One region of the Sphingobium aromaticiconvertens genome, then DNA from elsewhere that is predicted to be linked to it. Evidence: riboswitches for the same ligand, from Rfam matches in the RefSeq annotation. Region 1 holds a riboswitch; each other region holds the start of a gene.

Region 1 (7,312 bases):
CTGCCGCCCATTATAACGCAGCGTCAGCGTGCCCGAGAAGCGCTGGTCGGTGCTAAAGACGGTCGTGTTGAAGCTGCCGATATGCTTGGGCCGCCGGACTTCGACGATGCCATCCTCTCGGGCTTTCAGATAGGTATAGGCGGCGTCCAACCGGATCTGCGGGATCGGCCGTGCGCTGACGAAAACCTCCAGACCATGCTGTTTGGAGTCGGTGGTGCGATTGCCCGGCGTCGCGATGAAATCGGGTGCGGGGTAGGTTGTGTAAATCTCGTCCTTCAGCTTGCTGTCGAACCAGGTCGCGCCGATCGTCGCCTTGTCGCCACCGATGCTCTGTTCGATGCCGGCTTCCCAGCCTTGCGACTTTTCAGGCTTCAGGTTCGGGTTGCCGATATACTGGCCGTCGGTAAAGCCAAACAGTTCGAAATAGCCGGGATTCTTGACGCCCGTGCCATAGGCGCCACGGATGCGCGTGCCGGTGGCGAAGCGATAGCTGCCCTGCGCGCGCCATGTGGTGGTGTCGTCGAAGCGATTATTTTCATCCCGGCGTATCGAGGCGCCCAGCGAAAGCGCCTCGTCGACCAGCAGCTCATATTGCCCGACCAGACCGACATTGTCGGTGTGGCGCTTGCCCTGAAAGGCGAAGGGGGAGGGGGTGATGTTCTGGAACTGCTCGCGCTCGACATCGACGGCGGCGGTCAGGCGGTGGACGACCGTATCGGTGCCGAACTTCAGGCTGCTGGTGAACGATCCCTTATAGCGCTGCCCCTTGTCGCCATAATCGAGGCCGGACGCGATAAAGCCTTTGCGCGTTGTGTCAGCGATCTGGCCGGACAGCGCATTGGTCCAGCGACCATCAAGCGCCGTGAACTCGGCGCGCAACAGGCCGTAAAAACCTTCATTCTTCTGATAGGCGCCGGGGGTGTCGACGATGGTGCCGAACAGCGGGCTGGCCGGATCGCTCTCATTGTTGTTGGTGTCCACGTCGGTATAGCTGTAGCGGGCAACCCCGATCAGCTTGAAATTGTCAGAGGGGGACCAGATCAGCTTGGCGCTGAAGCCCGCATTGTCCGACCCGACGTCACGCGTGCCAAGGCGGGCGGTCGGCGTGCCGCGCGTGTGATAATAAGTCCCGGACACCGCGTAATCGAGGGTGCCTGCAACGCCCGCGGTGCGCGCGCTGCCGCTATAGGTGCCAAAGGAGCCCCCTTCCGCGCGGGCGCTGAACCCCGGCGCTTCGGCGCCTGTCAGGGTGATGTAATGAATGACGCCGCCAATGGCATCCGACCCATAGAGCGACGATTGCTGACCGCGCAGCACTTCTATCCGGGCCGCAGGGTCCGCGAGCAGCGTGCCGAAATCATATTCGCCCTGATAAGGGTCGGCCGCCTCGATCCCGTCGATCAGAACCAGCACATGGTTGCCCTCCGACCCGCGGATGCGCACCTGCGTCGGGCTGCCGATCGCGCCGCTACGGCTGATCGCCAGGCCGGGCACGTCGCGCAATATGTCGGACACGATGCGCGTCTGGCGATTGTCGAGCGTCTGTGCCTCAAGCACCGTCACCGATGCGCCGAGCTGACTCACTGGCACGCCCTCGCCCGATCGGGAGGCGGTGATGACGATTGGTTCGCCCGCATAGCCCATCGGGAGTTGGTTGGGATCAGCCTGGGCAAAGGCGGGTGTCGCCACTGCTATGGCCAAAAGCGACACGAAACTGGTCTTGAACATGGTCATTCCCCCGCGCCTGAGCATGAGGCGGCGGGGCGTGCCGATCAGGGTTGATCGGTCGATGCGCGAAGACGGGTGGGCGCTTGTCGCCCGACACCACGCACTGATGCGGCCCCGGCCGCACAGGTTCGTCGCTCAGACGGAGAAAGACCGTGCCATGACCATCCCCTGGACCAAGGCAAGAGCGACCGGTGCGCTGGCAGGTCTCCTGGCTCATGGGTCATCGCCTGATGCACGGCCTTCCCAGGCTCTGGATGCTGCTGCATCGTCCGGCCCAGTGGCTGGCGAAATGACCTTTCCGGTCTTTCACCCCTATGCATCACGCTCGCCATTTACAGTTGCAGGGACAGCCTCGGATCAGGACAGCACAGGCCATCCGCACCGCGTTCCCATTTTAAACCCCTTGCGGAGTACCGGCGCGATCATGCCCGCTCGATCGGAAAAACCGGCGAGCAGGCAAACGGGCCGTTAATTGAGATTGGCTAACTGCGCAAGGACCGCGATGCCCGGCAGCATGGCGACGAGACATCCACGCACTCGGGCTGGCGGGCTGGCGGGCTGGCGGGCTTGCAGGGGACCAGGCCTCAATGACGCACGGCCTGGCCGATCCTTCTAACCTCCAAAGGCATAGCGTAGGCGCAGGCCGTACATACGCGGCTGACCGTACAGATAGGACACGAAGCCGCCGGAGGCGTGCATGTCATTCACTGCGACGGCGTAGCGCTTGTTGGTGACATTGGTCGCAAATAGCGACAGGTCGATCGGGCTGCCGGCGACCTCACGCCAGTTCAGATTGAAATTGAGCAACTCGTAAGAGGGTAGCGTGCCGTAGGTCGTGCTGAAAATGACCTGCTTGTCGATATAGCTGTAGGTTGCCGAGACTGACACGTCCCCGACGCTTTCAGGAAGTGGCAGCGTGTACGTGCCGGTGAGTGAAAGTTTATGCTTGGGGGTGTAGGGGGCGGGTTGTCCGGGGTTGATCGGAATGAACCCGTCATAGGGACTATCGGCGGGGAAGGTGGGGGTTACGGTCGTTTTCAGCTTCGCATCGATATAGGCATAGCTTGCATCGATGCGAAAGCCGGCGACCGGACCAAGGCTTGTTTCGACCTCGACCCCTTTCAACCGCGATTGCCCGATATTGACGATGGCGTTGTTCGGCGGCGCCGAGCCGCGCGCTGGCGAGGATGTGAGGCCAAGGGCTATCTGCTGGTTCGACAGATCGTTGTAGAAGCCCGCAAGGTTCAGATTGCCGGGAACAGCGCCGTGCCAACTCGCTTTCACGCCGATCTCATAGGCCTCCACCTTTTCTGGATCATAGGTGGTGAAACCACCCGCCGCGAGCGGATTGACGCTGCCCTGCCGATAGCCGCGCGCATATTTGGCGTAGATGAGGAAGTCATCCATGGGCGTATAGTCCAGCCCCAGCAGCCATGTGGGCGCGTCGCTCCTTTGGACGGGTCTGTCGAGGCACTGGTTGAGGCTGGTGATCGGAGGATTGCCTGCCGGGCGCAACGTGGGATTGGCGCAGCGGCCGACGGGCGCCGATCCGGCCGGGAACAGGAACTGGGCGTTCAGCGCGCGTGCCCGCGAAACGTCCCAGGTGTAGCGGAACCCGCCGGTCAGTTTCAGATGGTCTGTCAGGCTGTAGGAGGCCTGACCATAGAGCGCGTAATTGTGGAAAGAGGCGCGGAAGCGCTGGATCGTAAGCGAGCCTGTCGTGCCGGGGAAGTTCGCGCATTGAAAGGCGAACCTGTCTGTGCAGATCAGCCGTGTCGCGGCATAGATGCTGTTGTCGCCCAGCGGATTGCTAAGCTCCAGATAACCGCCCGCCTGCCAGTTCAGCTTGCCGCCAAAACCGCGTCCCTGAAACTGCAATTCCTCGGTGACGTTCTCCTGATCGGCGAGCGAGCCGCCCGGCGGCGCGAAGGATGTGTTGAACGAGCCATGCGCGCCGGTCAGAGCGCCGCCCGCGACCACGGCGCCTGTTCGCGGGTTGGTCTGCGACGGGGGGACGATCGCATCGACGCCAAAGAAGTCCGACCGGATACGGTTATAGAATTGCGAGTAGCTGGCGATGTTCTTGACCGTAAGCTGGTCGGTCGCCTGCCAGGTCGTCGTGTTGATGATCTGCCATTGGCGCACCAGGCTGAGCGGGTCGGCGACGGCGGATTGGACCGCGAATTTGCTCTGGCCCCGTTGTCGATCGATCTGATCGCAAATCGGTTGGCCTTGCGGAAAAATGGCGTTGTTGCAGGCCGATACCTGGGGCAATTGCCCGTTGGTGCTGGAATGGAGATAGGAAAGGATGGTGTAGTTTTCGAGATTGGGCGTCAGGTCGATGACCAGGCTGGCGCGCAGCGCCCAGTAATCGAGATCGGCGAAATCATCCGGCCCGATGCCCGAAATATTCTTCATATAACCGTCGCGGACCTGCCGGTCGAAGCCGATCCGCAGGCGAGCAGTGTCGCCCAGGGGTGTGTTGATAACCCCTTGCAACCGCCGCAGGTCATAATTGCCGACCGATCCTTCCACATAACCCTCAAAATCCTCGCCGGGACGCCGGGGGACCAGCAGGACTGCGCCGCCGGTGGTGTTGCGACCGAACAGAGTGCCCTGCGGACCTTTCAACACCTGGACGTTCTGAAGGTCGAAGAAGGAACCAGGACCAGCGCCATCGCCACTGCCGATGGACGCAGTACCGCCGCGTGGCGCCACGACATCGGCGAAATAGATGCCCACCGATGCCGTAGTGCGCGATTCCTGCGAAAAGCCGCGGATGGCGAAACTCGCATTGTCGGTGCCAAAACGGCTATTGGCGCTGAGCGAGGGCGTATAGGTCGCCAGATCGTTACCGCTGTTGATGTTCCGGTTGTCGAGTTGCCCTTGATTGAACACGGTGATGGAGATCGGCACATCCTGTAGCCGTTCCTCGACCCGCCGCGCGGTCACGATGATGTCCGTCGGGTCGCCGCCGGTCTGTGCAGCGGATGATGCACCAGTTCCCAGCGCGATCATGGATGCGGATGCCCACAGTGTGGACGCCAATAGCTTGGTCATTACCTCTCCCATTTTTGATTTGGCCCTTGGTGGGCCGCCGGCTTTCCGGCCTGGTTTGAAGCTGGTGGGGCGGTCGGCCTCAGCCGGACCGCCCCGCAGACGGTGTCAGTCGTCGCCGCTGATCTGGATGGCCCAGATATGGGCAGAGCGCTCCCGATCCATGGTCGGATGCGCCGGGCCGACCTCGGTTGCCAGGCGTTTGGAAACGGCCACGAGGTCGTCGGTGTCGATCTCATAAGCGGTGACGTAGGGCCATGCTTCCATGCCCGGTAGGTTGCCGCGCACGACCTGATAGCGTCGCGCGCTTTTGACAGCGTCGATCTTGCGGAAGTCCGGCATGTGGACATCCTCATACCAGCGATTGCAGCGTTCCTCGTCGCCTTCGCCGGATGTCGGGCCGTTCAGAGCCAGCATGAGATATTTGGCCAAAGCGCTCTCCCTATCGCTTGTTCCATGCGAACCCTTTTTGATTCTGCCGCCGGAAATGTCGGGATATGCGTAACATTGTGAATGATATGTCACAATAGCGAAAATATAGTCAAAAAATAGGATCGCCCTTCGGTGCTTGGTTCATGATTGTCGAGAATGCCTTGAGAGGGGCCTTGACCGCGTGGCGCGCGCGCTCCTAAGTCCAGTCAATTCGAAATAGTGAACAGGAAATATGACCCGTTCTTCTCCTGGCGTCGCGCGTGTGGTGGCCATCCTCAATTTCATGGCCGAACATCCCGGCGAATCTTTCACCCTGACGGATTTCGTGCGGGCGCTGAAGCTGAGCCGGGCGACCTGCCATGCCCTGCTCGCCGGGCTTGTGGAGGCCAATTATCTTTATCGGACCAGCGACAAAAGCTATGTGCTCGGTCCCGCGCTGATCGCTGTCGGCCGGGTCGCGGACGAGCATCTCTCCCCGGTTCGCATCGCCCTGCCGGAAATGCGCGTTCTGGCGGATGAATATGACGCGGTCTGCACGGCTGTGTTTCGGGAGGGCAATGAAATCATCGTCCGGGAACGGGCCGCCTCGCGCTCCAATCTGGGCTGGTCGGTGCCGCGCGGCACGCGATTGCCGCTGAAACCCCCGGCCGGTACCAATTGGGTGAGCTGGTCGCCTCAGGCCGATGCAGATGCGTTTATCGACTCCACTTTGCCGGGCGTCTCGAAGGAATATCGCGAGGAACTTCACGCGGGTATCCGCCTTACGCGCGAACTGGGCTTTCAGATCATTCTGAGAACGTCGGATGAGCAGCGGGGATCGATCGGCTGGCTGTTTGACGAACCCGATGCCGTCGCCGGAATCAGCGTCGCCACCACATTGGACGAGGCGGAAACCTATCCGCTCGCGTCCCTCGCCGCGCCGGTGTTCGACGCGCAAAAGCAGGTCGCGTTCGTACTCGTGCTAAGCGGCCTGGGCGGTTCCTACAGCGGCGCGCAGATCATGCAGATTGGCCGCCGACTGCGTGACGCGGGGCATCGCCTCACCGATTTTCTGGCAGGCCGCCAACCCTGATTTTCAGGGGACAATAGGCTTTACGCTTTTCCTGATAACGGATCGCCATTGACGGCAGGAGCAGTTTCGCCTTACTTGTTATATATCGAATAAATATTCGAAATAACGAATAAGGATGAAATATGGAGGGAGGGTTTGTCGAGGGCCGCCATGTTGCGGGGTTGGGAGCGCCATTTACGGTCGAAAATCCATCGACCGGCAGCGTGATCAAGACTCTGAGCGGCATGTCCCTGCGGCAAGTCGGGGAAGCGATCAGTTCTGCGCGCCGGGCATTTGATTCAGGTATCTGGAGCGACCTGCCGATTGCGGCGCGCGCAGAGACGTTGCGACGCTATGTCGCGGGGCTGGAGGCGCGGGCGGACCGGATCATCGACCTTGTCGCTCTGGAAGCAGGCTGCCCGCGTTTTACGCCGTCCATGCGGAGCCAGGTCCAGACGCCACTCGCCCAGGCGTACCAGATCATCGATCTGGCACTGGCGCTGCCAGACTATGAGGATAACCCGTTGCCGATCAGCGAGCGGGTGAACCCGATGGGGCAACCCTATCAGAGCCTGCGCCAGTATACGCCGATCGGTGTGGTCGCTGCCATAGCGGCCTATAATTTCCCTTTTCTGACGGCGCTGTGGAAGGTCATGCCCGCGCTGATCACCGGCAATATGGTGGTCCTGCGGCCAAGCCCGCTCACGCCTCTGTCCGCGGTGGTCTTCGGCGAAGCCGCCGACGAAGCCGGGCTGCCGCCGGGCGTGCTCAATATTGTCGTGGAGGGCGGGATCGAAGGGGCGCAATTGCTCACGACCCACGCGGATGTCGATATGGTGGCGTTCACCGGGTCGACCGCTGTGGGCGTGCAGGTGATGCAGCAGGCAGCAGCGACGATGAAGCGCCTGCAACTCGAACTGGGTGGCAAGTCGGCGCAGATTTTCCTGCCCGATGCCATCGACAAGGTCGTGCCCGTCATGATTGGCGCATGCACCGCCCATGCGGGGCAGGGCTGCGCGCTGGGCACCCGCATCTTCGTGCCGG
Region 2 (7,312 bases), 4.2 Mb from region 1:
GTGAAGAGGCGACCGTCCACTTCAGGCAAAGCGACATTCATGGCGAGGTCGCGCGGCCCCAGACCACGCGGACTTTCCCGCCACGCGTCTTCCTCCGCGCTTGCAAAGACGGTCTGGAGGATTGGGCAGTTGGCGTCCTCCAATATGCTCGCGCCGCGCGTCTCGCCGGGGGAGGAGGCGGCGAAGGCTGTTGCGTTCAGGATGACGTCCGGGGCGGTATTGGCGATCACGCCGCGCAGCCAGTCGATCGCAAAGGGTTCGCGCAATGCCCGCACATGCACCGCGATCACGTTCAGCCCGCGCGCGCCCAGCGCCTCGACCAGCGCGTCGACGGCATCCAATGTCCCCGCGATCATCAGCGCGCGATAGAAGCACAGCATCGCCACCGGACGACCGGCGATCCAGCGCTTGCGAACATCCGCCAGCGTCGGCCGTTCGATACCTGACAGATACAGGCCCGCATCGGCCACCGGGACGGGATCGTCCGGCAGGCCGATGTCCTCGCCGATCAGCCGGGCGGCATGTCGCAGGAAGCTGGTGGCGTTCGCTATACCGCCCTGACGCAGATAATCACGCAGTCGCTCGCGCACATTTTGAGGCAGCGTGGAGGCCGCGTCGAGCGTTGGGTCGGGTTCGCGCCCGTCGGCGATGGCTGCGAAGGCGATGCCCTTTTCCCGCGCGACACGGGCGATCTCATCCACGCCATAGGGCCAGTAGCTCTTGCCGCCCAGCAGCACGACGCACACGAAACGGGCGTTGGCGATTACCTTTTGGACATAGAGGTCGACCGAATAGGGGTGTTTGAGCTGGAGCAGGTTGGCGAGCCGGATGGTCGGCGCGTCTTTGTCCAGCGTTGCTACCGCCTTGGCGAAGCAGGCAAGTTCGCTGTCCGCCACGGTGAGAAAGACGATATCCCCCGGCGACTGGGCGAGGTCGATCGCCTCGTCACCATTGGAGATCGTTCCCGGCGTGGCGGCCAGCAAATGCATCAGGCGGGGACGGTGCCCAATGCCGCGCCAAGCGCGGCGTCGATCGCGGGCTGGTCCAGACCCTTCTGGCCGATCACCACCAACTGCGATGCGCGCGCTTCGCCGGGTGCCCAGGCGCGGTCGAAATAATGCTGGATACGGGGACCAACAGCCTGAATGACAAGGCGTGCGGGGCGGCCTTCGACGGCGACGAAGCCCTTGATACGCAATATGTCATGCTGTTCGATCAGCTTCGTCATCGCCGCCAGCAAGGCGTCGACCTCCCCGAGTTCGCCGCCCTGAACCACGAAGCTGTCAAAGTCGTCATGGTCGTGATCCGGGTCGGCATCATGATGGGATGGGCGGGTGTCCAGATCGTCTTCCGCCCCCGCGAACAGGCCGAGCAATATCTTGGCGTCAACCGCGCCCTGCACAGCGCGCACGATCTTTACGCCGCTGCGGGTGTCGCCGGCTATGTCGCCTTCTATCCGGGTCAGGCTATCGGCATCGACCAGATCGGACTTGTTGAGGATGACGAGGTCGGCGCAGGCCAGTTGGTCTTCGTACAGTTCCTCCAGCGGGCTGTCATGGTCGAGCGCGGGATCGGCGGCGCGGGCGAGCGCCAGTGCGGCTTCGTCCGTGGCAAAGCGACCATTGGCCACCGCGTCGGCGTCGATCAGGGCGATCACGCCGTCCACCGTCGCGCGGGTGCGGATGTCGGGCCATTGGAAGGCCTTCACCAGCGGCTTGGGCAGAGCCAGCCCCGACGTCTCGATGATGATATGGTCGGGCGGGCTGGGCCGGTCGAGCAATGTCAGCATCGTCGGCAGGAAATCGTCGGCGACCGTGCAGCAGATGCAGCCATTGGCCAGCTCGACGATATTATCCTCCGGGCAGGCTTCGTCATTGCAGCCGCGCAACAACGCGCCATCGACGCCGACATCGCCAAACTCGTTGACGATCAATGCCAGCCTGCGACCATTGGCATTTTGCAACAGATGCCGGATCAGCGTGGTCTTGCCCGCGCCCAGAAATCCCGTGATGACCGTTGTGGGAACCTTGCTCATACGCCTTTTCCTTCGTCGACTACGGGCAAGCGAACGACGTCGGGCGTGCGAGCGCGCACCCGACGCGGCGCCGTGCCGCATGGGTTTCGTCGCTCAGACGGAGAAAGACCGTGCCGTGACCATCCCCTGGATCAAGGCAAGAGCGACCGGTGCGCTGGCAGGTCTCCTGGCTTGCGGGTCAAAGCGCGATCCATGGCCTTCCCAGGCCTCGCAGGATTTAGCGTCCGGCCCAGTGGCTGTCGGCCACCGCATGGGTGATCGACGATATGCATCTTGCTCACCGCTCACAGTTGCAGGGACAGCCGCGGATTTGGGCGGCTCTCACCACCCGCACCGCATTCCCGTTTCAAGCCCTTGCGGGCACCGGCGCGATCATGTCCGCCCGAGGCCTTGCGGCGCCCAGCGGACGCGGTTTGGTAGAGTGAGAGAGCGGGCAGGTCAATGCAACAAGCAGGGCCGCGATAAGCGCCGGGCCAGCGAGCGTTCAGCGAACGCTATCATGTCAGCCCGATGCTGACCTTTGCGCCCGACCCGGCGACCAGCTTCACTTTAGTCGCCGCCTATCAGCATGCCCCCAGCGGCGGCGGCTATTCGGGCGTGCCCTATCGCGGATCGGTAGTGGAAAGCTCCATCGGCCGGTTGCCACGCACCATCAACACCGGCGATCCGGGCTATGAACGCTATAATCACAAGGCGAAGTCGATTGCGGGCTTTTTCCGCCACGATTTCGATGAGCATCTGACCGTCCGGTCGAACATCCGCTACCAGAATAGCAAGCTGTCATACCGCCAACTCTATATCGCGGGTTTCGCGACGACGGGGATCGGCGCGAACCGTAACAGCGATTATTCCACGATCATTCGGGGCGGTGGCGGCGCGGACGAGGATTTCGACACGCTGACGCTGGACAATAGCTTGAATGCCAAGTTCGCCACGGGCTTCATCCAGCATAACCTGCTGGTAGGGGTCGATTATCAGCGGATCACCGGTGAGAATGTTCAGCAGTTCAATACCGGCCAGACCACCAACCCCCTGACCAGCATTCCCAACCTCAACCTGCTGAACCCCGTCTATCGCGGGGTGTTGCCCAGTTTCGACCTGACGCAACTGTCGAGCGCTTACACCAACACCTATGGCAAGCGCGACCAGACGGGCGTGTATATCCAGGATCAGATCAGCATCGGGCGGCTGCAACTGATCGCCAGTGGCCGTCGGGACTGGTATGACCAGACGACGCTGAACCTCAATCCCGCGACTGCCGCTGCGCGTGCCGCGCCAGTGACGCGCCTGTCGCAAAAGGCGTTCACCATGCGTCTGGGCGCGCTCTATGCGTTCGAATCCGGGGTTTCGCCCTATTTCAGCTATGCTGAATCCTTCGAGCCGCAATCGGGTCTGGTCTATGTGTCCAGCACCGAAAACAGGCCTGCCACGCCCGTGACCGGTCGGCAATATGAAGGCGGCCTCAAATATCAGCCCGCAGGCACCAATGCCATTTTCACTGTGTCGGCCTATGATTTGCGACGTCAGAATACTTTGGTGGGCCATCCACAGGCTGGGACGGTTGGTATCCCTTCGACCGCGCAGATCCAGATTGGCGAGGTGCGGGTACGCGGCGTAGAGCTGGAAGGGCGTGGGGAGATTGTGCCCGGCTTCGATGTCGTCGCGGCGGCCAGCTATACCGACTCGATCATCACGCAGGGTACTCAGGCCGTCGCGCCGACCGCCACCAACAGCGGTACACCCACGACAACGGATACGCGTTCGCTGGGCACGCCCAAATGGGCCGCCTCCAGCTTCCTGTCCTATGATTTCGGCAAGAGCGGCAAGGCTGCGGGGCAGCTATCGGGCCTCAGCTTCGGCGCGGGGGTGCGTTATGTCAGCGGGTCGGATGGCACGACCAGCTATGACGTCATCAACAATGTGACGACGTTCCGGCGGTTTCACACCGATGGTTTTGTGCTGGTCGACGCGCTGCTTGGCTATGATCTGGGCAAGCTGTCGCCGGGGCTGGACGGGTGGAATGTGGCGATCAATGCCGCCAACCTGTTCGACAAGACCTATGTTTCGGCCTGTCCGTTCACGAATAGCTGCTATTATGGTGCGGGGCGCACAGTGGTCGGGTCGATCCGCTTCAACTGGTAACGGGGGCGGAGAGGTTGGCCTCCTCCGATCCTTTTCAGGCCATTTGCGGCTGAACGATAAAGCCTGCAAGCCGGTCGCGGATGATCGCTTCGGCCTCCTCCACGATCCGGCTGATGAGCGCGTCGCAGGTCGGTATGTCGCGTATCAGGCCCTGAACCTGTCCGGCCCAGATCAGCCCGGCGTCAAGATCGCCGGTTTCCAGCGCGGTGCGGCCCTTCGCGCCTGATACCAGCGGGCGGACATGGTCGAACACGGCGTCGGGGCGGCTGCCCAGTGCGACCACTTCGTCCGACACGGAGGTCTTTGCGACGCGGCCGGTGTTGCGGAAAGCGCGGAAGATGAGGTTGGTCGAGCGTTCGTCGTTGTCGACCAGCAGCTGCTTCACCTTGTCATGGATCGGCGCTTCGAGCGTCGCGCAGAAGCGGGTGCCCATGTTGATCCCCTCGGCCCCCAGCGCCAGCGCGGCTGCAAGGCCGCGACCATCGCCAAAGCCGCCGCTGGCGATCATCGGGATTTTTACCTGATCGGCGGCGGCGGGAATCAGGATCAGGCCGGGAATATCGTCCTCGCCCGGATGGCCCGCACATTCAAAGCCGTCGATCGAAATGGCGTCGACGCCCATCCGTTCGGCCGACAAGGCGTGGCGGACGGCGGTGCATTTGTGGATGACCTTGACGCCATGCGCCTTGAAATCGTCGACATGTTCCTGCGGCTTGTAGCCTGCCGTTTCCACCACGGTGATGCCGCTGTCGATGATCGCGCGACGATAGTCGGCATAGGGCGGGGGCGTGACGGAGGGCAATATGGTCAGGTTCACGCCGAAGGGCTTGTCGGTCAACGTCCGGCAGCGCGCAATTTCTCGCCGCAGGTCGTCGGGGGTCGGCTGGGTCAGGGCGGTGATGATGCCAAGGCCGCCCGCGTTGGACACGGCGGCGGCGAGTTCGGCGCGGCCGACCCACATCATGCCACCCTGTATGATCGGATGCTCGATCCCGACCAGTTCCGTAAAGCGTGTGCGGATCGCCATCGTCCCGTTCCCTTGATACCGTTATCTACTCACGAGTAGGTGGGCCGGGACAGGATGGATTGTCAATATGGGCGGGATCAGGCGGAGCGGGGCGCCATGCCCAAAAGGAGGAGATCGACCATCTGTTCGGCCAGACTCTCAGGCGAGAGTTCGCCATCCGCACGATGCCAGCGTGCGGGCCAATTCAGCGCGCCTGCAAGGGTAAAGGCCGCGATCTTGACGTCCAGCAGTGCGATCGAGCCGTCCTTCATCCCCTCTGTCAGCAGGCCGCGCATCGCCCGGTCGATTTCTCGCTTGAGGGCGCGGAAGCGGGTGGCGCTGGCTGTCGTTAGTGCCTCTTCCGCCGTGCGAATCACGCAGCGGCCGAAATCGTCCATGGTGATCCCCGAATAGCGGACCAGAAAGCTGCGCAGGCGGTCGAGGCCGTTGCCCGGTTGCGCGCGGGCCTCCGCCGCCGCTTCGCTCATTTGCGCGACGCCGCGGGTCACGCATTCAAGCAATACCTGATCCTTGTTACCCAGATAATGGTAGATGGTAGGCTTGCTGATCCCCAGACTGGCGGCGACATCGTCCAGAGAAGTGGCGTGGAATCCCCGCGCGTTGAACATCCGGACAGCCGCGCGCAGTACCGCTTCGCGCTTCTCTTCACGGTCGGCCTTGCGTTCGTCCTGATTGCGAAAGGGCGATATTTGCATCGCGGCGTCGATCCTTCACGGTTGGTAGCCCCCATGATTGACGAGGGGGCCATGCCGGTTCACTATACTCGCTGGTACAAGGGAGACCAGTGGGTTTCATGATTCTGAACGAAACGCAAACAGCCATTCGCGACATGGTGCGCGATTTCGCGCAGGATCGCATCCGTCCAAATGTCGCAGCGTTCGAGGCGGCGGCTGGCTATCCCCCTGCTTTGCTGGAGGAAGTGGCGGCGCTGGGCTTGATGGGCATGACCGCGCCAGAGGAAATGGGCGGGGCGGGGACGGATTATATCTCCTACGCGCTGGCGCTGATGGAACTGGCGGCGGGGGACGGGGCGCTCTCGACGATCATGTCGATCCAGAACAGCCTGATCGTCTCCGCGCTGGTGAAGCTGGGCACACCTGAGCAGCAGGCGCGCTTCCTGCCCGATCTGGTGGCGGGACGGATGATCGGCGCCTTTGCACTGACCGAGGCGGATGCCGGGTCGGACGCCGCCGCCATTCGCACTCGCGCAACGCGGGTCGAGGGCGGCTGGCGGCTGGATGGGACCAAGCAGTTCGTTACATCGGGCCGAATCGCGGGGGTGGCGATCGTGTTCGCCGTTACCGATCCGGCGGCGGGCAAGAAGGGCATGTCCGCCTTCCTCGTTCCCACCGACCGGCCCGGCTATGGTGTGGACAAGGTCGAGCATAAGATGGGGCAGGCCGCGTCGGACACCTGCGCGATACGCTTCGACAATCTGTTCGTCGAGGATGCGTTGATGCTGGGCGCACCGGGCGAGGGTTATCGCATCGCGCTCTCCAATCTGGAAGCCGGGCGGATCGGCATTGCGGGCCAGTGCGTCGGCATGGCGCAGTCGGCGCTGGAGATCGCGGTCGGCTATGCCAAGGAGCGCAAGAGCTTTGGCAAGCCCATCATCGAGCATCAGGCGGTCGGCTTTCGGCTAGCCGATCTTGCCACCCGGCTGGAAGCGGCGCGGCAGATGGTATTGTCTGCCGCCGCGCTGAAGGATGCGGGCGAACCCTGTTTGACGCAGGCGTCGATGGCCAAGCTGTTCGCATCGGAGACAGCCGAAGCGGTGGTGTCGGGAGCGATCCAGACGTTGGGCGGTTATGGCTATCTGGAAGATTATGGCCTTGCGAAAATCTATCGCGATGTCCGCGTTTGCCAGATTTACGAAGGCACGTCGGACATTCAGCGGCTGGTGATCGCACGCGCGCTCTGATCCTCCTTCTTACCCGATAAAAGGTGCCTGCCATGACCATGACCCTCGCCGATCCCGCGCTGCTGCGCGAACAATGCCTGATCAATGGCGCGTGGACGGGCACGCCCGCCATCGCCGTCACCGATCCCGCGACCGACGAGACGCTGGCGCGGGTGCCGGATCTGGGCACGGACGAAACGCGCGCGGC
Region 3 (7,312 bases), 4.2 Mb from region 1:
GATCGGCAGCCCCCGCGCCCTGGCGGCACCCGCCGACATGGCCGGATCGGTAGCATTATGGGTAAGCCCCGCAATCTGGCCCGGATCGGCCAGCGCGATCAGATATTGGTCGGCGCACAGGTTGAGCGAGACGATCCGCTGGGGTCGCCTGCCTTCACCCGCCTGAGCAACAGCGCCCAGCGACGCGATTGCGGCAAACACCGCTATAATTTTGACGAACGAACGATAAGAGCGATAGGGCATGACGCCGTCATGCATAGCCATACGGTCCCGCGACACAAGCGCGCTGGGGCAAGCGATCGACTAAGAGGATTTTCTTGACGTTCAATCCTGTTCTTGGCCACCTTGTCCCTAGCTGGCGCAGGCCCGCGATGATGCTGGCCCTGCTGGCGCTGATGGTCGTCGTCGCGACAACGTCGATGCTGTTGGGCGCGGTGTCGATCGCTCCGGCACGCGCACTGGCCGCGCTGACGGGGCATGGCGATCCGGTCGCATCGGCGATCCTGATCGACCTGCGACTGCCGCGCACGATCATCGCCCTTGCCGTGGGCGCCATGCTGGGCCTCGCCGGGGCGACGTTGCAGGGCTATCTTCGCAATCCGCTGGCCGAACCATCGGTCCTTGGCGCATCCAACAGCGCCGCGCTGGGGGCCGTTGGCGCCATCTATTTCGGGCTTGCAGAGTTGCACCCGCTACTTCTCCCCCTGATGGCGATTACCGCCGCCCTGATTTCACTCGCGCTGCTTTTCGCTCTGGCCGGTCACTCGGAAAGCCCGCTGACCCTGATCCTCGCCGGCATCGCCGTCGCGACCCTGGCCGGGGCCGGGATCAGCCTGGCCCTCAACCTGTCCCCCAACCCCTTCGCCGCGATGGAGATCATGACCTGGCTGCTGGGTTCGATCGAGAACCGGTCCTTTCAGCATGTCCTGATCGCCCTGCCCTGCATCGCCATCGGCATCGCGCTGCTGTTGTTCGATGGCCATGCGCTTGATGCGCTCACGCTGGGTGAGGATGGCGCGCGGGCGCTGGGCGTCGATTTGCGGATCACGCGGCTACGCCTGCTGCTGGGCGTCGCCATCGGAGTGGGAGGCGCGGTCGCCGTGTCGGGCGCGATCGGTTTCGTCGGCCTGATCGTACCCCATCTGATCCGCCCGCTCACCGACCGCGCGCCATCGTCGATCCTTCTGCCCTCGGCACTGGCGGGCGCATCGCTCCTTGCGCTGGCGGACATAGGCGTGCGCCTGATCCCGTCGACCAACGAACTGAAACTTGGCGTGATGACGGCGTTTCTGGGCGTCCCGGTCTTCCTCTTCCACCTCATGCGGGAGCGGCGGATATGGTGACGATCCAACTGGATTCGGTCAGCGTCAGCCTTGGCCGCCGCCAGGTCGTGCGCGACGTCAGCGCCGCGCTGGAGCCGGGCAGGCTCGTCGGCATTATCGGCCCGAACGGCGCGGGCAAATCCAGCCTGTTGCGCGTGATGCTGGGCCTGATCCCGGCCAGCAGCGGCAATGCTCTGATCGATAGCAAGCCAGTCGCGCAGATGGCCCGCGCCGCCGTGGCGCGCAAGGTCGCCTATCTTCCACAGGGGCAGACGCTGCATTGGCCGCTCAGCGTCGAACGGCTGGTCGCGCTGGGACGACTGCCGCATCTGGCGCCCATGTCGTCGCTGGCGTCAGACGATCTGGCCGCTGTCGATCGGGCGCTCGATCGCGCGGATGTCACCAATCTGCGCTACCGCATTGCCACCGACCTTTCGGGCGGCGAGCGCGCAAGGGCATTGCTGGCCCGCGCGCTGGCGGTCGAAGCGCCCGCTCTGGTCGTGGACGAACCGCTGGCCTCGCTCGATCCGGGCCATCAGATCGATGTTATGGCCCTGTTGCGGCGGCAGGCGGATGCGGGTGCGCTGGTGGTCGCGGTCCTCCATGACCTGACGATGGCCGCGCGCTATTGCGACCGGCTGCTGCTGATGCATGGCGGTTCGCTTGTCGCCGACGGCGCGCCGATGGAGGTACTGACCGCCGAGCGGCTGCGATCGGTCTATGGCATCGACGCCCTCATCGATACATCTGGCGCCGCGCCCATGATCGTCCCGATGGACAGATTGCCCGATTGACAGATTGATTGACGCGCAATGAAGCGCTGAGTAAGCGTCGGCCCGCGACAGGTTCCCCTGAAAATGGGGATGAAAATGGGAACGGGGTTCAAAACCCCGGCTGCCCCTGCAACTGTGAGCGGCGAGCCATCGACCACAGGCCATTGGGATTGTCACAATCCTGAGAAGGCGGTTCGAACAGGTGTTGACCCGCAAGCCAGGAGACCTGCCCGTCGCGGTCGTCTTTCGTGCGGACAGGGGATTCCGGGCGAACGGGGGTAAACCCGACAGGCGACATGTCAGGGCCGCTTATGCGCGGGCCATGTCGTGCGTCGGCATGTCTCGTGAACGTGGCCCGTTGTCATGGGTGCCCGTTTGATGTTGCCGTACATTATTATTTCTCCCTTCCTGCCGACACCAATGCGCGCGTCGAAGGCATGATGAAGTTCAAGCCGGTCGAAGATGGTCCCGCCATCGTTGCGTGCAACACCTGTCGCCATTCGGGCGAGGCACGCGAAAATGACAGCGGGACGCGGGGCGGCGCCCAACTGGTTGCTGCGCTTCGGACGGTCAAGGCGTCGGACCCGCGCTATGACGGCGTTACGGTACAGGAAATGCCATGCCTGTTCGCCTGCACCGAATTTTGCACCGTCCATCTGCGCGCGCCCGCCAAGGTCGGTTATGTGCTGGGCCGCTTCACGCCTGACAAAGAGGCCGCCCGCGCCATTCTCGACTATGCCGTCCATTATGCGGCGAGCGAGCATGGCCGCGTTCCGTTTGCACATTGGCCGCAGGGCGTGAAGGGCCATTTCATCACCCGCACGCCACCCCAGGGCTTTGTGGTCGAGGAATGAGCGGCTTTCCCACAATTGCGGCGTTCGAGGCTGCGCTGATTGACCTCCCCAAAGTAGATGCCACCGCACAGGAGGCCGCACGGGCGCGACAGGCCCAACTCACCAAGCCACTTGGCTCGCTGGGACGGCTAGAGGACATTGCGCTGTTCCTGGCCGGGTGGCAGGACCGCGAGCGTCCCGTGTTGAACAGCATGCGCGCCGCCATCTTTGCGGGCAATCATGGCGTGACGATCCATGGCGTCAGCGCCTTCCCGGCGGACGTCACCGCGCAGATGGTCCGCAATTTCGAAGCGGGCGGCGCCGCGATCAACGCCCTCGCCAAAGCGGTCGATCTTGACCTGAAGATTGTGGCGCTGGACCTTGATCGGCCCACGGCGGACTTCACCTGCCAACCCGCCATGACGGAAGCGGAGTGCCTGACCGCGCTGTCGGCGGGCGCGGATGTCGTGGAACCCGGACTCGACCTGCTGGTCGTGGGCGAAATGGGAATCGGCAATTCGACCGCCGCCGCCGCACTGTGCATGCGGTCCTTCGGTGGATCTGCCGCTGACTGGGTCGGCCCCGGCACCGGTATCGATAGCCAGGGCATCGCGCGAAAAGTGGTCGTGGTGGAACAAGCCATCGCCTTTCATGCCGACGCGCCCATGACGCCGTTTGAAACGCTGCGGCGGCTTGGCGGACGAGAGATTGTCGCCATCGCCGGCGCAATCGTGACAGCACGGCAGCGGCGCATCCCTGTGGTTCTTGATGGATTCATCAGTTGCGCGGCGCTGGCGCCGATCGCTACAGCCTGCCCGGCCATCACCGATCATTGCATCGCGGGGCATCGTTCGGCCGAGCCGGGCCACGGCCGCCTGCTGGATCGGCTGGGCCTTGCGCCCCTGCTCGCACTCGACATGCGGCTGGGTGAGGGCAGCGGCGCGGCAGTCGCCGTCGCGGTGATCCGATCGGCGCTGGCCGCGCATGAAGGCATGGCCACCTTTGCCGAAGCGGGCATTTCCGGAGCGTCATGACCGGATTCCTGCTCCATCTCCTGCGTCACGGCGCGCCTGAAATCACCGGGCGCATGCTGGGGCGGACCGATTGCAGGCCGACGCAGGAAGGCATCGCCGCCTGCGTCGCGCAGGCCAAGGGGCTGGACATCGACATCCATATATCGTCCGACCTCGCCCGTGCGCGACAACCGGGCGAGGCACTGGCAGCGGCATCGGGCCAGCCGCTGATCGTCGATCCGCGCTGGCGCGAACTCGATTTTGGCGACTGGGACGGCATGAGCAGTGCAGAGGTCGACCCGGTGGCGCTGGGGCAGTTCTGGAGCGATCCTGATGGCCGTCCACCACCGGGCGGCGAACGCTGGTCGGCCCTGACCGACAGGGTTAGCGCCGCGATCCATGACCTGACACCACGCCCCACGCTTGTCGTCACCCATGGGGGAGCGATGCGCGCGGCGCTTGCCCTATTGTGCGGGTTCGATGCCCGACAGGTCTGGGCATTCGACTTGCCCTATGCGTCCCTCCTCTCCCTCCACATCTGGCCGGGCGAGACGCTTTCGGCGCAGATAGCAGGATTGCGGTGATGAAGGGTTTCATCCTCGCCCTCCAGTTCCTGACGCGTTTGCCAACGCCGCGCGTCATGGCGGATGAGGCCGCTTTCGCAGCCTCCATACGTTGGTTTCCCGCCGTTGGACTGGTGATTGGCACACTCGTCGCGGGCGCCGCATTTGCCGGTTCCAGATTCGATCCGTGGTTGGGTCCGCTGGCAGCGTTGGGCGTCTGGGTGGCCGTTACGGGCGCGCTACATCTCGATGGGCTGTCGGACCTGGCCGATGCCAGTGGCGCGGCGCATAAGGACAGGGAGCGCCTTCTGGCCGTTCTCGCCGATCCGCATGTCGGTAGTTTTGGGGTAGTCGCTATCGCCCTTCAGTTGATCGCCAAGCTGATCCTGCTGCACAGCGCTGTCGAAGCACAACTATTCTGGCCGCTCATCCTGATCCCCTTTGCCGCCCGGATCGGCCCGCTGGTCTGGACGATCTGGCTGCCGCCACTGCATGAGGGGCTGGCATCGCGTTTTCGGGTGGCTGTCCGTCCTGCCGACATGGCAGTGTGGACTGTCGCGCTCGTCGCTACCGCTTCTGCGTCGCCCTCCATCCTAATGACTGCCCCCCTGATCCTGTGGTGGGGCTGGCAGCTTCGCCGCACCATCGGCGGCATTTCGGGCGATGGTCACGGCGCGGGCATCGAACTGATCGAAACGGCCCTGCTGCTCAGCATGGTTATCCTCTTTCACCTGTGGCCCCGCATATGAACGGCTGGACCTTCCATGGCGGCAGGCTTTCGAAAGCCAAAGCGCATTTCGGCAATGTCGGCGCGCAGTGGCTAGACCTTTCCACCGGCATCAACCCTCATGCCTGGCCGGGCGTATCGAATCTTTCGATCGACTGGCGGTCCCTGCCCGATGTCAAGGCGCTGGAGGCGTTGGAAGCCGCAGCCGCGCATCATTTCGGTGTCGATCCCGCGCATATCTGCGCCGTGCCGGGCACGGAGGTCGGACTGCGGATGCTCGGCGATTGCCTTCCCGGCCCTGCCGCCCATGTCGTGCCGTCCTACCGCACCCATGGCGAGATGGTCATGGGCAGCCGCCCGATCGCCATCACCGATGTGGTGACCATAGCGGGTTCGACACTCATCCTCGCCAATCCCAACAACCCCGATGGCCGGGTTCTAACCGCGTCTGAACTGGCCGGAACATTGCAGCATATTTCGGCCACGGCAGGCTGGCTGGTGATCGACGAAGCCTTTGCCGATGCAACGCCGGACATCAGCCTTGCCAGCCAGATCAGCGACGATCGACCACTCGTCATCTTCCGGTCATTCGGCAAATTCTTCGGTCTTGCAGGCGTTCGTCTGGGCTTCGTTCTGGGACCGCGCACGCTGATCGCACGCTTCCGCGCGAAGCTGGGGAGTTGGCCGCTATCATCAGCGGCGATCGCCATCGGCGCAGCCGCCTATCGCGATGAACGATGGATCGAGGATATGAGGACGCGCTTGCCGATCGATGCCAAGGCGTTGAGCGACATGCTGTTGCGCCACAGCCTCAAGGTCATCGGTGAGTGCCCCCTCTTCGGCCTGATCGAAGTGGATGACGCCGCAACAGTCTTCGAAAGGCTTGCACGCCGCGCCATCCTCACTCGCCCGTTCGATCACAACCCTTCCTGGCTTCGGATCGGCTTGCCCGACAGCGAAGAGGCGCTGGCCCGTCTGGACGACGCGCTCACATATGGCTGATCCCATTGCCCTGACCGCTTTGCTGCTGGATGCCGCCATCGGCTGGCCGCAGGCGCTTTATCGTTGGGTCGGGCATCCGGTCGGGCTGTTCGCACGGATCATCGAGACATGTGAAACGCGGTGGAATAAGCCCGCGCGATCCGACGCATCTCGCCGGGCGCTGGGCATATTGACCGTAGCGATCCTCATCCTCATGGCCGGTGGCCTTGGCCTTTTGCTGCAAGCCCTGCTTGTTCGGCTTCTGGGTCCGTGGAATTGGCTTGGGATAGCCCTGCTCGCCGCCCCGGGGCTAGCCCAGCGCAGCCTTCACGATCATGTCCTGCCTGTCGCCAAGGCGCTCGAAAACAATGATCTCGCCACCGCGCGCATTGCCGTCGGCATGATCGTGGGCCGTGATACCGACAGGTTGGATGACGCCGGGGTAGCGCGCGCCGCGATCGAAAGCCTGTCGGAGAGCTTTTGCGATGGCGTGACGGCGCCCCTGTTCTGGCTCCTCCTGTTGGGTCTGCCGGGCATCTGGATCTACAAGGCGATCAACACCGCCGACAGCCTGATCGGCCATCGCGAGAAACGATGGCGCGCTTTCGGCTGGGCGGCGGCGCGCACCGATGACCTGCTGAACCTCCTTCCCGCACGATTGGCGGGCGTCCTGATCTGTCTGTGCGCTGGCCGGGGTTGGCGAGTGATGGCGCGCGATGCGGGCAAGCATGACTCGCCCAATGCGGGCTGGCCCGAAGCCGCGATGGCAGGCGCGCTGGATGTGCGCCTTGCCGGTCCCATCGCCTATGACGGCGTCCTCTCCCCCAAAGCCTGGATCGGTGACGGATCGCCGCAGGCCGATGCGGCCGATGTCCGTCATGCGCTCACCCTGTATCGTCGTGCTTGCCTTTGCCTCTGGCTGATCGCAGGAGGCGTGGCATGGGCGCTGTGATGCTTCAGGGAACAGGGTCGGATGTCGGCAAGTCGGTGCTGGTTGCGGGTCTTTGTCGCGCGCTCGTCAATCGGGGGCTGCGGGTGCAGCCCTTCAAACCGCAGAATATGTCGAACAATGCGGCGGTAACGATCGACGGCGGCGAGAT
Region 4 (7,312 bases), 2.5 Mb from region 1:
CGGTTGCCCGCGCGTTGGAACAGGACGCCGCCAACGGATTCGGCGAAATCTTCATAGCGGGCGCGCAGCACCGCACCGTTGAGGGAGAGGGTGAGCCGCTCGATCGGTTCCAGCGACAAGGACGCTTCGATGCCCTTTGATGATTGCTGGCCAACCTGGACCTGGATGGTCGGGATCAACGGGTCGGAGGTCAGCAGCTTTTTCTTGATGATGTCATAGGCGGCCAGCGTCCACTGCCCGCGCGTACCCCAGAAGATATGCTTGATCCCGACCTCATATTGGCGGCCCGTGGACAGATCGAAACTGCTCTGCGTGAGGCTGGTCGAAACGAGCGCGCCGACCGGATCGGCGGCGGTCGCATATTGGCCGTAGAGCGACAGGGTGGGGATCGGATTATAGACCGCGCCCACGCGCCATGTGACCGCATCGGGCGTGCCGGTGAAATTATTGGCGGCGTTCACATAGTCGGTCTTTGTGATTTCCGGCCGATCGTAGCGCAGGCCACCAACCAGCGAGAATTGCTCGCTGAACTTCAGCCGGTCCTCGGCAAAGATCGAATACTGCCGGATCTTGTTGGTGTAGCGCGGCTTGGTCGTCGCGGTGGGCTGGTCGATGAACAGGCCGGAGACCGGGTTGATGAGGTCGATCAGGCGGGTGGCATTGTTCCCGCTATTGCTGACATTCTTGTAGCGGATGCGGTTGACGTCGAAGCCGATGACCAACTGGTTTTCAAGGCTGCCCAGACTGTGGTTCACGTTCGCGGTGGTGCGGTTCCCGGTCTGTTTCTGGATATGATAGAGTTCCAGAAAGCTGGACTGGCGGATTTGCGCGGGCGTGGTCGCGGTCGCCGGAACATAGGTGACATTCTCCGCATTGTTCCAATATTTGTTCGCCCACAGATGGTAGAAGGTGCTGCGGATGGTGATGGCGTCGGAGGGACCCCACTCGATCTTGGCCTGACTCCAATTGTCGCGGAAACGCAGCTTTGCGTCGGTGACATTATAGTTGTTGCGTCGGATCGACCGATCCAGCTTGCCGTCGATCAGTGGCACGCCGAACCATGTGCGCGGCTTTTGCGTGCTGAAATCATGCGACAGGGTGATGCTGAGGTCGGATGCGGGTTTCAACCGGATCGCGCCTGACAGCGCTAGCGCGCTGTTGTCTCCCCGATCCATCCAGCCGTCCGAACGGCGATAGCTGGCGTCGGCGCGGAAGCCGACGACATCGCTGATCGGTCCGCCCGCTCCAGCCGCGATGCTATAGGTGTCGAAGGACGCAGCGCTTGCGCGGCCGCCAATCTCCAGCGTGTCGCCCGGTTGCCTGCGGGTCACGTTCCCCGCGCCGCCGATCGCCCCCTCGCCATAAAGGACCGATGCCGGGCCGCGCAGGATTTCCACGTTTTGCGCCATCCACGGGTCGGCCGGGAAGGTCAGCGTGTTGTTATACATCCGCATCCCGTCATAGAGGGTCATCACCGAGTTCTGGCCGGTGAAACCGCGCGCCGACAGGCCATAGCCAAAGACGCCGGACGTGTTGACGATGCCTGTGGCCCGCGCCGCCGCATCCTGAATGGTGAGGTCGCCGCGCAGGCGGATCGCATCGCCGTCCAGCGTCTCGACACTGGCGGGCGTCTCCAGTGGTGTCAGGCCAAGGCGGCTGGCGCTGTCGGATTTGATGTTCAGGCGCAGTTGATCGACGACGCCCGTGACGATGATCGTCTCGCTCTCCGCATCCGGCGCGGCGGCGGGTTGCTGGGCGTGAGCAAATGTGGGCGCAACTAGAGTAAGGGCCGCAAACGCAGCCAGCGTGAAATTGTTCATGTTATCCCCCGTCGGCGTCAAACGACGTTGGGCGGGGGCGTGCCGTTCACGAACGGTCGGCGCCATGCATCGACCGGACGCCAGGGGGGACCGACACACAGAACCGATGCGGCCCCAGCCGCTCGTTCGTCGCTCAGACGGAGTTCACCGTGCCGCGGCCATCCCCTGGACCAAGGCAAGAGCGACCAGACGCCGGCAGGTCTCCTGGCTCATGGGTCATCGCTTGATATACGGCCTTCCCAGGCCTCGCAGGATTTATCGTCCGGCCCAGTGGCTGGCGGCTCGGGAACTTGCCCGTCCGCTCATGTATATCGCGCTCGCCACTTACAGTTGCAGGGACAGCTGCGGATTTGGATGGTCGCCCCCGAAAGGTTGCTCACCCACACCGCATTCCCGTTTTAATCCCCTTGCGGGGAACCGACGCGATCAATGTTCATGCAGGCGACCGATGGTCGATGCACGAACGCGGCATGCATATGAGCAGGGTTTTGAAATCGCAAGCGTCATGATGTGATCGCCTGCAACCGCCATACGCGGTTCCACGACAGATGTACCTGGGACAGCGGTGCGATGTCGATGCGCAGCGTGGCTTCCGGCGGAATGTCCAGCGCGGCTGCGATGGTCGCGCGGATCACCATGGGATGGGTGATCGCCAGCCTGTCTTCGCCCCCGGCGCATTGATCGGCGAGCCAGTCCGCCATCCGGTCCCGCACCGTTGCCAGCGACTCACCACCCGGTGCGCCGCTGGCCGGGTCGGCCATCCAGTTGGCGAAAAAATCGGGGCTATCGGCATGGAGATCGCCGAGCGCACGGCCTGCCCAGTCGCCATGATCCATATCTCGCAGCGCAATGTCGGTCTTCGCCATAATGCCCAATGCGTCGGCGGTCTGACGAGCGGCCAGTGATGGGCTGGTCAGGCAGTCGCGTCGTTCCATCCGCAGGGCTTGCGTCTTGGTGAGGCCGCCGCCGTCGATCGGATCGTCATGCCCCGGAAAGGCACCCTCGCGCATGGCGCGAGTGGCGGCGTGGCATAGCAGGATCAGGTGAATCGACAGTTAGGGTCTCCACTGTGTTTGAGAGGGGGGTGATTGACGGGGGCCATCGTTCCGGCCTAGGGCATTCACGTTAGATCGAGGAAGAAGCCGGTGTAATTCCGGCGCGGTCGCGCCACTGTTATCGTTCACCATGCCCGTCTGTCGAGGGGGATGGCAACGAGAGCCAGACCTTCCTCGGACGCACGGAAACCCCGCGGGACGCGTATATCCCGAAAGGAGCATGATCATGGCATCCGCCGCATTGTTCGCAGACGATATCTTCATCCCGGTGGGCGATGCGCCCGCCATTCCCCTACGCGACATTGCGCCCTGGGCAGTGTTCGGCCTGCTGCTGGCGATGATCTTCCTCTATTTCGTCAGCACTGAACAAGGCGCCCTGTCGCTGTTCAAGGGCATGTATATCCATGAATTCGTACATGATGGGCGGCACTTGCTGGGCTTTCCCTGCCACTAAGGCGGGGTCTGAGCCATGGTACGTAATCTATTGATACGCGGCATGTTTGCCGGCGTAATAGCGGCTGTGCTCGCAACGCTGTTTGCGCGCCTGTTCGCCGAACCGCAGGTGGACCTGGCCATCGCCTTCGAGGCTGCGCAGGCGCATGGGCACCACGTAATGGGCGCGGGTGAAGACGTCGAACTGGTCAGCCGCTCGACCCAAAAGGGGTTGGGTTTGTTCACGGCCATCACCCTCTATGGCGCGGCCCTGGGAGGTATCTTCTCGCTGCTGTTCGCTTTGGTCTATGGTCGGTTGTCCCGTCTTGGCCCACGATCGCTGGCGTTATTGCTGGCGGCCGGGGCGTTCATCGCCATCGCGCTGGTTCCCGCGCTCAAATATCCGCCAACGCCGCCTGCCGTTGGACAACATGAAACGGTCGGGTTTCGCACCCTCGTCTATTTCGCGATGATCGCCTTTTCGATCGCGGGGATGGTCTTCTCCGTCCATATCGGACGGGGCGTTGCGCGGCGGAATGGCGCCTTCAACGGAATACTGGCGGCTGGGTCAGTCTATGTCGTCCTGATCGCTCTGGTGCAGGTCGCCTTGCCCGCCGTCAATGAAGTGCCCGAACACTATCCGGCTGTGCTGCTTTGGGAGTTCCGGGTCGCTGCGCTGGGGACGCAAGCGCTGCTATGGGCCACCATCGGCATCGTCTTCGGTTGGCTTGCGGAACGGCTATTCGCCGGAAGAGCGCGCCAGTCCTGAAAGGTCGTTGATCGTTCCGGGATGCGCTGTAAGCTTATCGCATGAAGACAGCTGTTTACGGTACCAAATCCTATGACCGGCGGTTTCTGAAGGCCGCCAATGGGGCGTTCGGGCACGAGCTGACGTTCCTTGAACCGCGGCTCGACAACAGTACGGCCCTGCTTGCTCGCGGTTTTCCGGCTGTCTGTGTCTTTGTGAATGACCGCCTCGATCGCGCTATCTTGCAGATGTTGGCGGATGGCGGAACGCGTGTTGTCGCCTGCGCTGTGCTGGCTTCAACAATGTCGATCTGGTCGCGGCGGAAGAGTATGGGATCGCAGTTGTGCGGGTGCCCGCTTATTCCCCGCACGCCGTTGCGGAATTCACGATCGGCCTGCTGCTGGCGCTCGACCGCAAGATTGCACGGGCCTGGACGCGCGTGCGGGAGAATAATTTCGCGCTGGAGGGGCTGATCGGCCGTAATCTGCACGGTCGCACTGTCGGCGTTGTCGGCACGGGCGCGATCGGCGCTCTTGTCGCGCGCACATTGCAGGCAGGTTTTGGCTGCAATGTGCTGGCGAGTGACATCGTTGCCGATCCCTCGCTGGAGGCGATTGGCGTGCGTTATGTGCCGCTCAAGGAATTGCTCATCTCCAGCGAGATTGTGACATTGCATTGTCCGCTGACGCCCGAAACGCGCCATATGATCGATGCGAACATGATCGCCGCAGCCCGTCCCGATCTGCTCATTATCAATACCAGTCGCGGTGCGCTGATCGACACCCGCGCGCTCATAAACGGGTTGAAGATCCGCAAGATCGGCGGTGTTGCACTCGACGTTTATGAGCAGGAGGCCGACCTGTTCTTCGAGGATTTGTCGAGCGAGATCATCGAAGATGATGATTTTCAGCGCCTTCTGACCTTTCCCAATGTCCTGGTGACGGGACATCAGGCCTTTCTGACGGAGGAAGCCCTGGAGAGCATTGCCACAACCACATTGCAGAGCCTGGCTGATGCAGAGGCAGGTCGTCCGCTCTTGAACGCGGTCGTCGCGCAGGCTGTAATTCGATCGTCGGGCAAGCCGTGACACGTCAACGTCCTCAAGCCTTTTACGCTCTGGACAGATCCAGTAAACCCTCGCTATCGGGTCGCGATGAGCATTGTCGCAACCATCATGAACTCGACCACAGGTCAGCCCATCCAGAAAATGACGTTCGGGCGGATGCCCAAGCCCTGGGCCAGCTTCAACCTCGAAACCGGCGAACTCGTCACAGCCGATCGGGTGAATGTCGGTAAGCCCGCACCCGGTAAATTTGTCGCGCCGGTCGAAGTGTGGGTGACGCCCAAGGCATAGGGCTGGAGGCGTCGACAGGATCGGTCGTGCCAGTCCGTTGGACTCGACAGATTTTGTTATGTTTTCTTAAAATGTCGCTGATATGAACCGCTGATGTTCGCGGTATTTTTTACAACTGATTATGCGATATTTTCGATCGCGTTTGTGGTGATGCTGGGCATCGGTACGATCGAAGCTATCGGTTTGGGCTTCGGCCATCTTGGCCTGGATACGGACATTGAAAGCGGTGTCGATGCCGCAGGGATTGATAGCCCTGGTGTGCTTGACTGGCTGGGACTGAAATCCGGTCTGCCGGTTCTTGTCTGGCTCACGGCGCTGCTGGGTTGTTTTATACTCACGGGTGTTGCGGTTCAGCAGATTGCGACGGCCCTTTTGGGTTCACCCTTGCACTGGACCTTTGCCAGCCTGATTGCTTTGACGATTGGCAGTATAGCGAACGGCTTCGTGTCGGCGGGGCTTGGCAAAATCATGCCTGAATATGAGACGTCGGTCATCGATACCGAGGATTTGATCATGCGCCGGGGTGTCGTGCTGGAAGGGGCCGCTCGTCGGGGACATCCGGCACGGGCGAAAGTTGTCGATCGGCATGGGCAGGCGCATTATGTCATGGTGGAGCCACATCATGATGATGATGTCGTGGCCCAGGGTGAATCGGCGCTGCTCGTCCGGCGCAACGGCCCGCTATTTTTCGTCCAACCAGATGCCAGCAGCTTCAAACCGCTTTGACGAACGCACAGGAGGCACTTTTGCCTGAATCGCTTTTGAACATCCTGATTTATGCCGGCATTGTGCTTTTTGCGCTTGTCGTAATCGGCGTCATCCTGACCCGGCTCTATCGTCGCGCTACGAAGGATGTGGCTCTTATCCGCACCGGTTTCGGTGGAGAAAAGGTGGTGCTCAATGGCGGCATCATGGTCATTCCGGTTCTTCATGAATTGATGCAGGTTCGCCTGACGACCGTGAAGCTGGAAGTGTCGCGACTGAACAAGGACGCGCTCATCACCCTCGACAAGCTGCGGGTTGATGTGGTCGGCCTGTTCCATATCAAGGTGAAGCCCGACGCTCAGTCGATCGCAGCGGCGGCGCAGACGCTTGGCGAATCCGTCAATAGCCCCGACGCGGTCAAATCGCTGCTGGATGGCAAGCTCGTATCCGCACTGCGCTCGGTTGCGGCGACGATGACCATGGAACATCTTCACGCCAACCGCGCGGACTTCATCCAGAAGGTGCAGGAAGCGTTGATGACGGATCTGGACATGAACGGGTTCCAGCTTGAATCCGTCAGCATCACCCATTTCGACCAGACTGCCTTTGAGCATTTTAACGAGAATAATGCATTCGATGCCGAAGGTTTGACCGTACTGACCCGCACGATCGAGGAGCGTAAAAAGATCCGAAACGATATCGTCGCGACCAACCGCGTCGAGATTGAACAGCGCAATCTGGATGCGAACAACCAGTCGCTCGAAATCGCACAGGCCGCTGAGCAGGCGCGGCTGACTCAGGAGCAAACGCTGGCCGCAAGACGTGCAGAACAGGCGACGGCGATCGCCACGGCAGAGGCTGAGCAGACCCGCCTTGCCGAAATTGCGCGCATCAGTGCAGAGCAGGCGCAGACAGTGGCGCAAACCGAAGCGGACAAGATCATCCAGACCGCAACCATTGCCCGCGATGGCGCCGTGCAGACCGCAACGATCGAGCGCGATCGGAACATCGAGTTGGCGCGCATCACCACGGCTGTGCAAACAGCGCAGAAATCCGAAGAGGAATCAACGGCGACAGCGGCGGCGAACGAAGCCCGCGCAACGGCGGTCCGCGCCGAGGAAAGTGTGCAGACGGCCAAGGCGACTGAAATCGCCAACCGTAACAAGAATGTTGCCGTCATCGCAGCGACCCAGCGCGC

The links. A riboswitch is a leader RNA that binds a small molecule or an ion and turns the genes downstream of it on or off. The one in region 1 is predicted to bind cobalamin.
Region 2: it holds a riboswitch for cobalamin, as region 1 does, so the genes downstream of both, cobW (cobalamin biosynthesis protein CobW) here and WFR25_RS23700 (TonB-dependent receptor plug domain-containing protein) in region 1, are expected to answer to the same signal.
Region 3: it holds a riboswitch for cobalamin, as region 1 does, so the genes downstream of both, WFR25_RS03370 (DUF1636 domain-containing protein) here and WFR25_RS23700 (TonB-dependent receptor plug domain-containing protein) in region 1, are expected to answer to the same signal.
Region 4: it holds a riboswitch for cobalamin, as region 1 does, so the genes downstream of both, WFR25_RS11555 (TonB-dependent receptor) here and WFR25_RS23700 (TonB-dependent receptor plug domain-containing protein) in region 1, are expected to answer to the same signal.

What each region holds. Positions count from the first base shown of each region.
Region 1 covers NZ_JBANRJ010000001.1:4,875,430-4,882,741, reverse strand. The annotation lists gene WFR25_RS23700 (TonB-dependent receptor plug domain-containing protein) at 1-1,734, opposite strand, end outside; cobalamin riboswitch at 1,910-2,161, opposite strand; gene WFR25_RS23695 (TonB-dependent receptor) at 2,341-4,788, opposite strand; gene WFR25_RS23690 (hypothetical protein) at 4,894-5,217, opposite strand; gene WFR25_RS23685 (IclR family transcriptional regulator) at 5,450-6,289, shown strand; gene WFR25_RS23680 (aldehyde dehydrogenase family protein) at 6,412-7,312, shown strand, end outside.
Region 2 covers NZ_JBANRJ010000001.1:668,360-675,671, forward strand. The annotation lists gene cobN (cobaltochelatase subunit CobN) at 1-989, opposite strand, end outside; gene cobW (cobalamin biosynthesis protein CobW) at 989-2,035, opposite strand; cobalamin riboswitch at 2,175-2,418, opposite strand; gene WFR25_RS03410 (TonB-dependent siderophore receptor) at 2,546-4,177, shown strand; gene WFR25_RS03415 (NAD(P)H-dependent flavin oxidoreductase) at 4,212-5,204, opposite strand; gene WFR25_RS03420 (TetR/AcrR family transcriptional regulator) at 5,282-5,899, opposite strand; gene WFR25_RS03425 (acyl-CoA dehydrogenase family protein) at 5,998-7,125, shown strand; gene WFR25_RS03430 (NAD-dependent succinate-semialdehyde dehydrogenase) at 7,158-7,312, shown strand, end outside.
Region 3 covers NZ_JBANRJ010000001.1:656,431-663,742, reverse strand. The annotation lists gene WFR25_RS03385 (ABC transporter substrate-binding protein) at 1-243, opposite strand, end outside; gene WFR25_RS03380 (FecCD family ABC transporter permease) at 372-1,343, shown strand; gene WFR25_RS03375 (ABC transporter ATP-binding protein) at 1,337-2,116, shown strand; cobalamin riboswitch at 2,149-2,343, shown strand; gene WFR25_RS03370 (DUF1636 domain-containing protein) at 2,533-2,949, shown strand; gene cobT (nicotinate-nucleotide--dimethylbenzimidazole phosphoribosyltransferase) at 2,946-3,962, shown strand; gene WFR25_RS03360 (histidine phosphatase family protein) at 3,959-4,525, shown strand; gene WFR25_RS03355 (adenosylcobinamide-GDP ribazoletransferase) at 4,525-5,253, shown strand; gene WFR25_RS03350 (threonine-phosphate decarboxylase) at 5,250-6,233, shown strand; gene cbiB (adenosylcobinamide-phosphate synthase CbiB) at 6,226-7,164, shown strand; gene WFR25_RS03340 (cobyric acid synthase) at 7,152-7,312, shown strand, end outside.
Region 4 covers NZ_JBANRJ010000001.1:2,404,690-2,412,001, forward strand. The annotation lists gene WFR25_RS11555 (TonB-dependent receptor) at 1-1,820, opposite strand, end outside; cobalamin riboswitch at 1,998-2,257, opposite strand; gene WFR25_RS11560 (histidine phosphatase family protein) at 2,324-2,875, opposite strand; gene WFR25_RS11565 (CbtB domain-containing protein) at 3,102-3,329, shown strand; gene WFR25_RS11570 (CbtA family protein) at 3,345-4,076, shown strand; partial or broken gene WFR25_RS11575 (2-hydroxyacid dehydrogenase) at 4,118-5,142, shown strand; gene WFR25_RS11580 (hypothetical protein) at 5,209-5,409, shown strand; gene WFR25_RS11585 (OB-fold-containig protein) at 5,503-6,135, shown strand; gene WFR25_RS11590 (flotillin family protein) at 6,156-7,312, shown strand, end outside.